DNA from 2 places in the Microbacterium sp. MMO-35 genome. Region 2 is predicted to be linked to the other one. Evidence: predicted binding sites of a transcription regulator. Region 2 holds the regulator's gene; the other holds the start of a gene.
The links. The regulator HspR, encoded in region 2, represses chaperone genes until heat shock. The targets are predictions, from matches to a motif close to AAGTTGAGTCNNNNNGACTCAACTT.

Region 1 (7,234 bases), on a different contig from region 2:
CTCGCGCTGGATCAGGCGACGCAGCGGCCGCGCCCCGTACTCCGGCTCGTAGCCGTGCTCGCCGAGCCAGGCCACCGCGGCGTCGGTGACGTCGAGCACCACCTCGCGGCCGCCGAGGCGGCGGGCGGTCGCCTCCAGCAGCAGCCGGACGATGCGCCCCAGCTCTTCGCGTCCGAGCTTGGAGAACAGCACGATCTCGTCGATGCGGTTCAGGAACTCCGGCCGCATGCCTTCGCGCAGCTTGCCCATGACCCGCGCACGCAGGTCGTCCTGCGAGGCGAACCCGTTGGCGGACGCATCCTGCGATGCGACGAACCCGAGCGCGCCGGAGCGCGAAGCCAGGAACTCCGAGCCGATGTTCGACGTCATCACGATCACCGTGTTGCGGAAGTCGACCGTGCGTCCCTGGCCGTCGGTGAGACGGCCGTCGTCGAGCACCTGCAGCAGCAGGTTGAACACGTCGGGGTGCGCCTTCTCGATCTCGTCGAACAGCACGATCGAGTACGGGTTGCGCCGCACGCGCTCGGTGAGCTGTCCCGCCTCGTCGTAGCCGACGTATCCCGGAGGGGCGCCGACGAGCCGCGACACGGTGTGCCGCTCGCCGAACTCGCTCATGTCGAAGCGGATCACGGCGGTCTCGTCGTCGAAGAGGCGATCGGCGAGCGCCTTGGCCAGCTCGGTCTTGCCGACGCCGGTGGGGCCCAGGAACAGGAAGGATCCGACCGGCCGACGGGCATCGCCCATGCCGGTGCGGCTGCGGCGCACGGCCCGCGCCACGGCGGTGACCGCGTCGTCCTGCCCGATCACGCGGGCGTGCAGGTCGGCCTCGAGGTCGCCCAGCCGCTCGCGCTCGCTCTCCGAGACCCGGCTGACCGGGATCCCCGTCGCGCGGGCGATCACCGCGGCGATCTCCGCCTCGTCGACGACCGCGTCCGCGGCGTCGGCCACCGGTGCACCGGCGTCGTCGATCCGCGCCTGCACCGCGGCGATCTCGTCGCGGATGCGCGAGGCCTCCTCGTAGTGCTCGGCACCGACGGCCGCGTTCTTGCGCGCCTCCAGGTCGGCGAGCTCGGCGAACAGCGCGGCGACGTCGGTGACGAGGCCGAGCCGCAGTCGCAGTCGCGCTCCGGCCTGGTCGATCAGGTCGATGGCCTTGTCCGGCAGCACGCGGTCGGGCAGGTAGCGGGCGCCGAGCTCGACCGCGGCGCGGATCGCGTCGTCGGTGTAGGTCACGGCGTGGTGCTGCTCGTAGGCGGGCTTCAGACCCTCCAGGATCCGCACGGCGTCCTCGATCGAAGGCTCGGCGACTTTCACCGGCTGGAAGCGGCGCTCGAGAGCCGGATCCTTCTCGATGCGCCGGTACTCGGCGAGGGTCGTCGCGCCGACCAGGTGCAGGTCGCCCCGGGCGAGGCGCGGCTTGAGGATGTTGCCGGCGTCCATGCCGCCGCCCTCCCCCGATCCGCCCGCGCCCACGACCGTGTGCACCTCGTCGATGAAGACGATGATCTCGCCCTTGTGCGCGGCGATCTCGTCCATGGTCTGGGTGAGACGCTCTTCGAAGTCGCCCCGGTAGCGGGTGCCGGCGAGCATCGCGGGCAGGTCGAGCGCCACGACGCGGCGGTCCTTGAGCTGCGCGGGCACGGCGTCGTCGACGATCGCACGCGCCAGCCCCTCGACGATCGCGGTCTTGCCGACGCCCGCCTCGCCGATCAGCACCGGGTTGTTCTTGGTGCGGCGGCTGAGGATCTCGATGGTCTGCTCGATCTCGGCGGCGCGCCCGATCACGGGATCCAGCTCGCCGGCACGGGCTCGTGCCGTGAGGTCCAGGCCGAAGCGGTCGAGCATCGGCGTCTCGGAGGCGTCCGCCGCGGCGTCGGCCTCCGGGGCCGCTCCCGCGGTGACGGTCTCGCGCATCCCCTGGGTGAGCGCCTCCGCCGTGACCCCGGCGCGCGCCAGGATCTGCCCGGCGGGGGCGTCCTGTCCGAGCACGAGGGCAAAGAAGACGTGCTCCGGCTCGATGTAGGTCGCGCCGGACGAGCGCGCCACCTGGTAGGCGTGGAAGAGCGCCCGGCTGGCGCTGGGGGTGATGGTCGCCGCGTCCACGTCCGAGGCGCCGGCCGGCGCGGGCAGTCGCGCCTCGACGGCGTCGACGATCGTCTGCGCGGTCACGCCGATGTTGCGGATCGCCTCGGCCACGGCGTCGTCCTCGACGACGGTGCGCAGCACGTGCAGCGCGTCGAGCTCGGTCTGGCCGCGCCCGAGGGCGAATCGGCCGGCGCGCTGCAGGATGCGCTGGGTGCGGACGGTGAGGAACCGGCTGAGGTCGATCGAGCGCGTCTCACGAGCCTGCTCGCCCGCCAGGTAACGGGCGAGGAAGTCGTCGAACGAACCCGAACCCGCGTCGGTGAAGTCGTTGGGCATTTCGCTTCCTCTCAAACTTGAGCGTTGTGCTGTCAACTTCAACGCACGGTGGCGGATCCTATTCCCGACCATTGCATCCGGACTTCGACGCCCCGTCCCCCTCCCCTAGAATCCAGGGATGGCCTCGCTTCTGTACGTCGGCGTGCGCCCTGAGCTGGATGCGGCCACGGCGGAGCGCGCCTCCTTCCGCGTCGCCCTCGGCGTCGACGCCGAGGCACTGGATCGCGTCGACCTCACCACGACGGCGCTGCCCGACGACGTCTTCGACCGCTACGCGGGTTTCGTGATCGGCGGATCCCCGTTCAACGTCACCGATGCCCGCAAGTCGGCGACGCAGCGGCGCGTGGAGGCGGATCTCGAGCGGATCGCCGAGCGCGCGATCGAGGGGACGACGACCGCGTTCTTCACCTGCTTCGGGATCGGCGTGGTGACGCGGCTGCTCGGCGGGACCGTCGGCAACGGCACCCCGGAGGAGGCCGCCGCAGCGGAGATCCGCACGACGTCCGAGGGTGCGACCGATCCGCTGTTCGGGCCGGCCGGCCCCGTGTTCCACGCGTTCACCGCGCACAAGGAGGGCTCCGTCGCCCCGCCGCCCGGCGCCGTGCTGCTCGCCGGCAACGACACCTGCCCGGTGCAGGCGTACCGCGTGGGCGCCGACCTGTATGCGACGCAGTTCCACCCCGAGCCCTCGCCGCGGGACTTCGCCGACCGGATGGTTTTCTACCGCACCACGGGCTATTTCGACCCCGACGCGTTCCACACCGTCCAGGAGGCGGTGCTCGAATCCGTCGTCACCGAACCCGCCCGGATCCTGCATCGCTTCGGCGCCCGAGCCCTGGACCGCCGCCGAGGCCACTGACGCGTTATCCGCGCCGCCCGAGCGATCCCCCGGCCACCCCCACGGTCCGGCCCGATGCGCATTCCGCCGGAGGGTCCGACCGGCCGCGCCGACGGGCCACGAGACGGCAACGGGGCGACGAGACCGAATCTCCGTGGCGAGACCGCAGTTGATTCGCGCAGTCTCGACGCGGAGATGCGGTCTCGCGAGAGCGCGGCCGGGTCCGCGTCAGGCGCCGTCGCGCAGCAGGGCGATCCGCTCGTCCAGATATGCCTCCAGCGGCATGTAGCCTCCCGCCGCAGACCAGCGCACCGACGGCACGCCGTCCCGCAGGGCGAGCGGACCGGAGGATACCCCGGCTTCGACCGCGTCCAGATCGATCGCCGTCCAGCCCACGTGCACGGTCTCGCCGTCGCGGAATCCGCCGCGGGAGGCCTCCGCGCGGCGCTCCGCCCGGGCCCGGGCCGATTCCGCCGCATACCCCCGGCGCACCGGGGCGGCGGCGCGCAGCACCTCCGCCGTCGCGAACACCGCATCGTCGGCGAGGAGCAGCACGCCGACGTGCCAGGCGGATCCGGCGCGGACGATCCGCGGCGCCCGCCAACGCGACGTCCTCTCGCGTCCGAGGGATTCCCGCGGCACCTCGGCGAGCGCAGCGCGCGCCCGTCCGAGCAGCGCGCCGAGCCCGGCGCCGGAGTCAGGTGAGGTCACCCCACCAGGCTAATCCCGCCGATGGCGGCACTCCGAGACCGTCCGAGTGATCGCTATCATGCACGTGTGCCGGGACGACGCCCGCGCCTCCGCCCCACGATCGGATCTCATGACGACCCCAGCGACGCCGGATCCCCGCCGCGCCCCCGGGATGGCCGACGTCGCGCGCCTGGCCGGGGTGTCGGCGCAGACCGTGTCGCGCACTCTGAGCGGCAATCCGAGCGTGCAGCCCGAGACCCGCGCCAAGGTGCTCGCGGCCGTGGACCAGCTCGGCTATCGGCGCAACAACGCCGCCCGCGCGCTGTCTTCCGGGCGGAGCAGGGCGATCGGCGTCGTCTCGCTGCGGACCGGCTTCTACTCGCGCACCGCGGTCACGGTCGGCATCGAGACGACCGCGTCCGAGGCGGGGTACATCGTGAACTCGGTCACGACGCCGTCGCTCGATGCCGGCGAGATCGAGCTGGCCATGTCGCGCCTCGCCGACCAGGGCGTGGAGGGGATCGTGCTCGCGCTCCCCCTGATCGCGACGTCGCGGGCGATCGACGAGCTCACCCGCGCGGTTCCGACGATCACCATCGACGGGTCGCGCACCGCATCGACCCAGGTGGTCGCGGTCGACCAGCGCGAAGTCGGCCGGATCGCGACCCGCCATCTGCTGGATCTCGGCCACGAGACCGTCTGGCACGTCGCGGGACCGCAGCAGTGGCTCGACGCGTCCAGCCGCACCCAGGGCTGGCGGGAGGCCCTCGCAGACGCCGGCCGGGAGGCCCCGCCCGAGATCCTCGGGGACTGGTCCCCCGCCTCTGGGCACCGTGCCGGGCAGATCCTGGCGCGCATCCCGGAGGTCACCGCGGTGTTCGTGGCGAGCGACGAGATGGCGTTCGGCCTCGCGCGGGCGTTCGCCGAGCTCGGCCGCCGGATCCCGGACGACGTGTCGATCGTCGGGGTGGACGACATCCCGCTCGCGGAGTTCTGCTCCCCCGCGCTCACGACCGTCGCCCAGCCCTTCGGCGACGTGGGGCGCATCGCCGTCGAGCATCTGCTGCACGCGATCGCCCACCCGGGAGCGGTGCCCCCGGCGGAGTCGATCACGCCGCAGCTCGTGGTGCGCCGCTCGACCGCCGCCCCGCGCCGTTGACCGTCGCCCGCGCAACTGAGCCCCGCACCGTCCGCCCGTCGCCCCGCGCCGTCGACCGTCACCCCGCGCCGTCGACCGCCGCGCCGCGCCGCTGACCGCCGCCCGCGCAACTGGGCCCCGCCTCGCGGAGCTCCCCGCCTGCGCCGCGCCCGGTCAGGGCGCTGGAGCGCCCGGGGTCCCGTCGCCCGCACTCCCCGTGAGGACCCGGCATCCTGACATCCATCATCCGCATGTTTGCGATATCCATCGCACGGATCAGGTCCGCTGATTAAGCGGAAAGGACTTGATGTTAGCGATAACTTAGGCGTACCGTGTCCCCTGTTCTCCCCGCCTCGACGATGCAGCAAGGAAGACCGATGCCTCCACAGATCCTGTCCCTCCCGCGCCGATCAGGCGGTGCCGTCGCCGGCGGCGTCGCCCTCGCGATCGCCGCGACCGCGCTGGGCCTCGGCTCCCTCTCTCCGGCGCACGCCGACCCCGCCCCGCCTGCCGGCGCCGCGATCCCCGACACGGGCTACACCCTCCTCGACGTCGACTCCGAATCGGCGCCCTACCCCGCCCCGCCCTCGCTCGACGGCACCGCGAAGGGGGCGTTCGACGGCGACTACTCGACCCAGTGGGCCTCGGACTACAACGGCGGCGCGCCGGACCCGATGCCGCACTACCTCACGTTCGACATCGGCGCGCAGCACGCGCTCACCGGGCTCGGCTACTCCGTCAAGGTGCAGGGCAACGGCCCGGTCAAGAACGTGCAGGTGCTGACCACGAACGACGCCGACGTCGCGAAGGACGGCAAGAACAGCGGATGGTCGCTCGCCGGCACCGCGACCTTCTCGCAGCCCACCAGCGGCACGCAGATCCAGTACGTGGCGTTCGCCCAGCCCGTGTCGGCGCGCTACGTCGAGTTCAAGGTCCTGGATGCGGTGAACGGGTCGAACAACGCCTCGGCCTCGGAGATCGTCGTGTACACGACCGACCCGATCACCACGCCCACCCCCACCCCCACCCCCACGCCGACACCGACGCCCAAGCCCGCCGCCGCGACCGTGACCACCGACTCGGTCGACGACAGCACCTGGCAGTATCCGGACGACACCCCCGCGAGCCCGTTCATCGACAAGGACGGCACGTTCCACTTCGGCGAGTCGCACGCGAACTACTACAACGAGCCGGACGGCAGCAACGGCGACATCCGGCAGTGGAACTGGTACACCGGAACGGACTTCGACACCGCCAAGCCCGACGACGCGCTCAACGCCGCCGGCACCAACCCCGACACCACCGACTTCTGCAACGCGAGCCCCACCGGCGTGGACTCGACCAAGGCGCCGGCCGGATCCAGCTACACCCAGCCGAACTACTGCGACATCACGCAGATGTGGGTCGACCCCGACTCGGGCGACTGGTACGGCCTCGTGCACAACGAGTTCACCCCCCAGCCCTTCGGCGACGGGCTGCACTACGACGCCATCGACTACGCGGTCTCGACCGATCAGGGCAGGACCTGGACGATCCCCGGCCACGCGATCACCTCGCCGTACAGCACCACCCGCGGCGACACCACGGCGTTCCCGCAGCAGACCTACTCGTACGGCGACGGCGATCCCCGCCTCTACGTCGACTACGCCTCCGGCTACTTCTACGCGTTCTACGGCTCCCGCATCGTGAACAAGACCGGCGGCTGGGTCGCGTTCTACGAGCACGTCGCCCGCGCCCCGATCTCCGGGAAGATGGCGACCGGCACCTGGCAGAAGTGGTACGACGGCACCTGGACCCAGCCCGGCATCTCCGGCAAGGAGAGCAACATGGTCCCCGTCGCCGACGACAGCGAGACGGGTTACACCCCCACCGACGAGGAGTACGACCCGAACACCCCCGGCACCGCGCAGCAGCAGATCAAGAAGGGGCAGATGCCCGCGACGTCGCCGCTGTTCGTGATGGACGTCACCTACGACGCGTACCTCGGGCTGTACATCGGCCAGCCGCAGAACCCCGACCAGTCGGGCAACGCGCCGCAGGAGTTCTACGCCACGAAGAACCTCGCGACGCAGAAGTGGTTCCGCCTGGGCGACAGCGGATCCGCGTACACGACGGCCTCCTGGTACCGCTGGTTCGTCGACCCGGCC
Region 2 (7,234 bases):
CAGTGGTTCCTGGACTGGAACGCGACCAGCGGCAGCCACACCCTCGTCGTCCGCGCCACCGATCGGAACGGCCGGATGCAGGAGCAGGAGCGCACCCCGATCGCGCCGAACGGATCGACCGGCTGGCAGTCCACCGTCGTCCGCGTGGGCACCGCGGGCTGAGCGGCGCGACCGGTCGGCGCCTCAGACGAGCCCCTGGATCCGGAACTGCTCCACGTGGTAGACGCTGTTGTTCCCGGTGTTCCACTGGCTCACGCCGAGGTGCAGATCCGACAGGGTGGAGCCGGGGATGATGTACCCGCCGTAGAGCTGCGCGACGTGACTGGCGTCCTCCGCGCCCCACTCGCACCCCGTGAGCAGCGTGGTCTTCGCGGCCGTGTAGAGGTTGTCGGTCGGGGTGTTCAGCACCATCGCGTCGATCCGGTAGGCGCCGGCGTTGAACCAGGTGAGGATCCACTTCCCGCCGAGGGGCCGCAAGCACATCTCGCCGAACTTCCCCGGCAGCACCTCGGTCGCCGGGTTGCCCCACCCCCAGGCGCCGTTCGCATAGCCCCAGGGCTGGTAGGCCGACAGCGCGGTCATGCTGTTATGCGGCACCCGGTAGAGCACGATGCCCTTGTCGCGCTGGAAGCCGGTGCCGTAGATGTACACGTAGCCGTCGTTGCCCTGTCCCCACGTGATGCACTGGAAGCGGCCGCCGGCCATGTCCGCGGGGAACTTGAGGCCGGTGTGCTGCCAGGTCGCACCGGAGTCGTCGGACTGCCACAGCTCGGTCCAGCGCACCGCCCCGAAAGTGGGCCCGTTCACGATCGCGTGCAGGTACATGCGGGTTCCGATCGTGATCACATCCGAGGGGATCACGGTCTCGTAATAGGCGTCATGAGGGTAGTACCAGAGCTGGGGGGCGGTGACCTGCGTGTTCGCGCCCGCGCCTGCCGCCCCGCTGAACACGACGCCGGTGGCGAGGTCGCTCGTCGACGAGTACAGCGCGACCGGCGAGCGCCAGTCGGTGCCGCCCACGGCGTCGGCCCAGGTGTCCCCGAAGACGAAGAGCAGACGGCCGTCGGGCGTGCGCGCGGGGATCCCGAGATCGGTGGCCCCCACTCCGTACTGCACTCCGGCCTGGGTGCCCGCGAGCACCTTGAGCCTCGTGACGGTGAGCCCGGCCGCGGCCGCGGGGCCGGCGCCCAGTGCGGAGACGCCGAGCGCGGCTCCCGCGGCGAGGGCTCCCTGCAGGAGACCCCGGCGGGTCAGTGCGTGGGCGGGACGGGTCGGTCGTTCGGACATGGCATTCTCCCCTTCGAGAACACGGCCGCCTATTTGAGGCCGGCCATCTTGATGTTGCCGATGATCTGGCGCTGGAAGATGAGGAACAGGATCACGACCGGAGCCGCCGCCAGCACGGATCCGGCCATCAGCAGCCCGAGCTCGCTCGAGCCGCGTCCGGTGCGGAACTCCGCCAGGTACTGCTGCAGCACGAACTTCTCCGGCGACGTGATCGTCATGATCGGCCAGACGTAGGAGTTCCAGTAGGCGAGGAACGCCGTGATCCCCATCACCACGAACGGCGGCTTCGACAGCGGCAGGAAGATGCGCACGAAGATCCCGAAGCGGCCGCAGCCGTCCAGCATCGCGGCCTCCTCGAGGCTGGCCGGGATGTTCAGGTAGAACTGCCGGATGAAGAAGACCGACGCCGCGCTTGCGGCCCCCGGGATCACCAGCACGGCGAGCGTGTCCAGCATCGCGAGCTTCGTCACCACGATGAAGCTCGTGAGCAGGATCGTCATGCCCGGGATGAACATCGTCGTGATGACGGCGACCCACAGCGTGCGCTGGAACCGGAACTGCAACCGCGCGAACGCGTAGGCGGCGAGCGAGTTCACCGTGAGGCTCAGCACCGTGAACAGGATGGCGCCGAGGAACGTCCAGCCCAGGGTGCGCAGGAACGTCGCGTCACCGAGGATCTTGGTGTAGTTGTCCCAGTGCCACACCTCGGGGAAGAACTGGAACGGCGTGCTCAGCACCTCGGTCTTCGCCTTGAAGCCGGCGATCACCATCCAGGCGAGAGGGAACAGCGCCGCGACCAGGAACAGCAGGCCGACGAACGCCTTGCCGACGAGGATCGCCCAGCCGGTGACGCCGTGCGGCGCCGTGAACCGGCGGTGGTCCTTTCCGGCCAGGACGATCCGGGTGGTCTCCAGGGCGGTGGTCGGGGAGGTCGCACTCATCAGTCGACGAGCCTTTCGGAGTTGATGAACTTGAAGACGAGCGCCGAGACGGATCCCAGCACGACGAAGAGCAGCAGGGCCGCGGCGATCGAGTAGCCCACGTTCACGTCGTTGCGGAAGTGGTTGAAGATGAACAGGTTCGGCAGCGTGGTCGAGTCCAGCGGTCCGCCCTGCGTCATGACGAGGGGCAGCTCGAACTGCTGGATCGCGGCGACGAAGCCGGTGATCAGCAGGTAGAGGAACACGTTCTTCATCTGGGGCATCGTGATGTAGAAGGTCTTCTGCCACCAGCCGGCCCCCTCCATCGCCGCGGCCTCGTAGTACTCCGTCGGGATGTCCACCATGGCGGCGACCATGATGAGCGAGGTGATGCCCATGCCGAGCCACACCGCGGGCACCGCCACGGAGAGCAGCGCCCACGCGGGATCCCCGATCCACGCCACGGGGTCGATGTGGAACACGGCGAGCACGGCGTTCAGGATGCCGCCGTCGTAGGTGTAGATCAGCACGAACACGATCGACGCGATCACGGACGAGATGATCGTCGGGATGTAGATGCTGACCTTGAGCACGGTCGCGAAGCGCCGGGAGACGCTCACGACGAGGCTCGCGAACAGGAACGCCAGCACGAGCATCGGCGGCACCGTCATCAGGACGAACAGGAATCCGCGGCCGATCGTCGCGACGAACAGCGGATCCGTCAGCACGTCGACGTAGTTCTTCCCGCCGACGAACTGCGGATCCTTGTAGAAGCTCCAGTCCTGGAACGAGAGGAACGCCGCGTACACCGCCGGCCAGGCGACGAAGATCCCGAGCAGGATCACCACGGGGGCGAGCAGCAGGTAGGCGAGCTTCGTGTCGCGGTACCGGTGCCGGTCCGCTCTGCGCTTGGCTGCGCGCCGGTCGTCGATCGCTTGCGTGGTCATCGGTGCTCTCCGTCGGGGGGATGGTGCGGGGCCGGGCTGCGCGGTCGGGGACGGCCGCACAGCGGTCCCCGACCGCGCCGCGCTCACTTCTTCGGAGCCTTGCTCGGCAGATCCTGCGACTGGATCACCTTCTGGATCGCGGCGTCCGCGGTCTTGATGGCGTCGTCCGGCGAAGCCGCGCCCTTCATGACCGACTCCATCGCGGTGCCGACCGCGAGCGAGACGTCCCACGGGTAGGTCGGCTCGGGGATCGCGTCGGGCGCGATGTCGTTCGTGATCACGCTCGACCACGGCGCCTTCGCGGCGGCCTCGTCCTTGGCGACGGCCTCCTGCACCGATTTGCGCACGGGGACCTTGGTGAACTGCGTGTTCACGAAGAACGGCACGAGGTTCTGCGGATCACCGGCGAGCGACCACTCCAGGAACTTCCCGGCGGCGTCGGCGTGCTTGCTCTTCGCGTCGATGACCCACTTGAAGTTGCCGAGCGTGGTGGCGGTGCGGCCGTCGGCGTTGGAGGCGTTCGGGAAGGCGCCGATGCCCGTCTTGGTGAGCAGGTCCGGGTAGTCGGATCCGATCTCCGACATCATCCAGGAGCCGGAGACCTTGAAGGCGACTTTCTTCTGGCCGAAGTCCTTGCCCTCGACGTAGGCAGCGAGCGCCTGCTTGGGCATGTACCCCTTGTCCCACAGCTCCTTGTACTTCGACATCAGGTCGCGGTAGGCGGCGTTGTCGATGTCCGGGGACTTCCAGTCGTCGGTGAGGGCCGTGTGCCCGGCGAAGTTGTACTGCTGGCCGACGGTCGACCAGGCGAACGTGATGGCGTCGGACGCGGGCGAGATGCAGTACTGCCCCTGGGCGAGCGTCGGCTGGATCTTGGCGCAGTCGGCGAGCAGGTCGTCCCAGGTCGCGGGGCCCTTGTCCGTGTCCACACCGGCCTTGGAGAGCATGTCCTTGTTCCAGAACAGCACGGTCTGGGCCTCCTGCAGGAGGGGGTAGGCGTAGTAGGTGCCGCCGATCTCGGACACCGACTTCGCCGAGTCGATGATCTCGTCCAGCTTGGAGGTGTCGACGACCTTGCCGAGGTCGTACAGCTGACCGGCGTTGACCGCGTCCTGGATGCTGCCGGAGTGGGTGTAGATGTCGGGCGCCTTGCCCGCGGCCTGGGCCGCCTTCATCTTCTGGTCCCACGCGTCGGCGGGGATCTCGGTGTCCTTGACGACGATCTTGTCCTGGGAGGCGTTGAACTTCTTGACGATGTCCTTGTACCAGGCGTTCTCGGGCGGGGTGAACGTGCGGTGCCAGAACTCGATGGTGGTCTTGCCGCTGGAGTCGCCTCCGTCCCCGGCGGCCTGCCCCGGAGTGCTCGAGCCGCAGCCCGCGAGCAGTCCAACCGCCGTGATGCCGCCGAGCGCGGCCATCACGACCCGGCGCGTGCGCTGTGTGTCCGTCTTCATGGGTTCCTCCTCGGGAACACGACTTCCTCGTCGATTCGGTGCTGGGTCCGGCACAGGGGTCCGGGTCCGCGGTCGCGCTGAGTCGGCATCGACCGGGCTGCACCCAGGGTAGGCGAAATCGATTTCAGATACAAGACACTCGTGGATGATCCCGGGCGCGCCCCCTACTCGGGTGTCGTGGTGGCGCCCTACGGCACGCGGGGAAACAGGTCTCGATGCCCGCAGCGCCTCAGGGCGCATGAGGTAGGAAATCGATTTCATGCCCTGGATCGAGACCCTAGCGGTCGCACGGCACCGGATCGGGACGGCGCGACCGCGCGCGGCCCTGCACCGGACGCGCCTCAGCGTCGGCTGTCGTCCGGGTCGTCGGCGAGTTCCTCGTCCGACGCCTCGGTGCGGCCCCCCCAGGGGCGCCACAGCACGACCTCGGTCGACCGACGGATCCGCCGTCCCGACGGCACGGCCATGATGGATCCGGTCGCACCGGCGGCGAAGACCCGCACGCCGGGGCGGGAGGCGCGCTCTTCGCGCAGGGAATGCTCGAGCTCGACCACGCGGCGGCGGAGCGTGCGCACCTCATCCTCGAGGTCGAGCAGCTTCGCGATCGCCGGCAGGCTCATGCCCTCGCTGGACAGCTGGGCGACCTCGCGCAGCTGGGCGATGTCGCGCTGGGAGTAGCGGCGGGATCCGCCCCGCGTGCGGCCGGGCACGACCAGCCCGATCCGGTCGTACTGGCGGAGGGTCTGCGGGTGCATGCCGGCCAGTTCGGCGGCGACCGCGATCGCGAAGATCGGGGTGTCGGCGCTCATGCGCTCATCGCCCATGGCGCACCGCATTTCGGACCTGCCGACACAAGGTCGACTGACCGAGATCAGGAGAATCCACAGGGATCCACCTGATCTCGGTCAGTTCGCCCGTTCCCGGCACGGAGAGAGCCCGAGCGGAGGCGCTCATCACGCCCGCGCCTTCGCCAGAAGCTCGGCGCGCGGGTTCTCCGCGGGCTCAGCGGCGCGGAAGCGCTCGAGCGCCTCGCGTGCGGCCTCGTCCAGATGCGCCGGCACGGCGACCTGGACCTCGGCGAGCAGGTCCCCCGAGCCCTTGGACGTGGTGACGCCGCGTCCCTTGACCCGCAGCACCCGGCCAGACGGCGTTCCCGCCGCGACCTTGAGCTTGACCGGATCCCCGCCGAGCGTCGGCACCTCGATGGTGGCGCCGAGGGCCGCCTCCGTGAACGTCACCGGCACGGTCACCCGCAGGTTCAGCCCGTCACGGGTGAACACCGGATGGGGCTTCACGGAGACCTGCACCACGATGTCGCCGTTCTCGCCGCCGTCGGGCGAAGGCCGCCCGCGACCGCGCAGACGGATCTTCTGCCCGTCCTTCACGCCCGCGGGGATCTTCACCTTGAGCGGACGGCCGTCCTCGCCCTGCAGCGTGACGGTCTCGCCCTGCACCGCGGTCGCGAACGACAGCGTCGTGCGGGCCGTGACGTCGGCGCCCTTCTGGGGCCCGCCGAAGCCGCGGAAGCCGCCGGACGGCTGTCCGAACCGACCGGATCCGAACGACCCTCCGCCGCCCTGGTTGAACATCGCGAAGATGTCGTCGAAGTCGGCGGTCTGGCTGCCGCGGCCCCGGTTGAACGCGCTGAACACGTCGTCGAAGCCGCCGTTGCCGGCGCTGCCGGGCGCGGTGAACCGCGCCCCGCCGGCGCCCATCGCGCGGATCTGGTCGTACTCGGCGCGCTGCTCGGTGTCGGAGAGCACCGAGTACGCCTCGCTGATCTCCTTGAACTTCGCCTCCGCCGCGGCGTCGCCGGGGTTGGAGTCGGGGTGGTACTTGCGTGCGAGCTTGCGGTAGGTCTTCTTCAGGTCCGCCTCGGAGATGTCCTTCGAGACGCCGAGGGTCTTGTAGAAGTCCTTGTCGAACCAGTCCTGGCTAGCCATCGACCACCCCCCTACTCAGCGGGAACGGCGACGACGACCTTGGCAGGACGCAGCTCGACGTCGCCCAGGCGGTAGCCCACCTCGACGACCTCCAGCACGACGGTCTTCTCGACGCCCGGGGTGGGCTGCTGGAAGATCGCCTCGTGCTGCTGCGGGTCGAACTCGTCGCCCTTCTCGCCGTAGGAGACCACGCCGAGACGCTCGGCGACCGAACGGACCTTCTCGGCGATCGCGGCGAAGGGCGTGCCCTCCTGCAGATCGCCGTGCTGGGCGGCGCGGTCGAGATCGTCGAGCACGGGGAGCAGGCCCTTGGCGGCCTCGCCCTTCGCGCGCTGGATCTCGACGCCGCGCTGCTCCTCGGTGCGGCGGCGGTAGTTCGCGTACTCGGCCTGGAGGCGCTTGAGGTCGACGAGCAGGGTGTGCTCGGCGTCGGCGAGCGCCGCGTCCTCCGCGGCGTCCTCGGCGAGCGCGTCGTCGCTCGGCGCCGTGTTCAGGATGTCGTCGACCGTGAGCTCGTCGGCGTCGTCCTGCGCGTCACCGGCCCCGGCCGCGGGGCCGGACGCGTTCGCGCCCGACCCCTGGCCGCCGACCTCACGGCCCTCTTCGGGCTCTTCGAAGTCCTTGGGATCCGTCATTACTTCTTCTCGTCCTCGTCGTCCACGACCTCGGCGTCCACGACGTCC

Region 1: WFJ01_RS13595 (ATP-dependent Clp protease ATP-binding subunit) is a predicted target of HspR. The motif match lies at 2,436-2,460, and genes of this name have one in related genera.

Annotation. Positions count from the first base shown of each region.
Region 1 covers NZ_JBBCVH010000006.1:76,216-83,449, forward strand. Annotated here, with positions in the region: gene WFJ01_RS13595 (ATP-dependent Clp protease ATP-binding subunit) at 1-2,421, opposite strand, end outside; gene WFJ01_RS13600 (glutamine amidotransferase-related protein) at 2,540-3,280, shown strand; gene WFJ01_RS13605 (glutaminase) at 3,488-3,970, opposite strand; gene WFJ01_RS13610 (LacI family DNA-binding transcriptional regulator) at 4,080-5,108, shown strand; gene WFJ01_RS13615 (discoidin domain-containing protein) at 5,465-7,234, shown strand, end outside.
Region 2 covers NZ_JBBCVH010000001.1:376,603-383,836, forward strand. Annotated here, with positions in the region: gene WFJ01_RS01650 (molybdopterin-dependent oxidoreductase) at 1-162, shown strand, start outside; gene WFJ01_RS01655 (DUF4185 domain-containing protein) at 184-1,287, opposite strand; gene WFJ01_RS01660 (carbohydrate ABC transporter permease) at 1,317-2,228, opposite strand; gene WFJ01_RS01665 (carbohydrate ABC transporter permease) at 2,228-3,154, opposite strand; gene WFJ01_RS01670 (ABC transporter substrate-binding protein) at 3,238-4,608, opposite strand; gene WFJ01_RS01675 (heat shock protein transcriptional repressor HspR) at 4,950-5,432, opposite strand; gene WFJ01_RS01680 (DnaJ C-terminal domain-containing protein) at 5,562-6,551, opposite strand; gene WFJ01_RS01685 (nucleotide exchange factor GrpE) at 6,563-7,186, opposite strand; gene dnaK (molecular chaperone DnaK) at 7,186-7,234, opposite strand, start outside.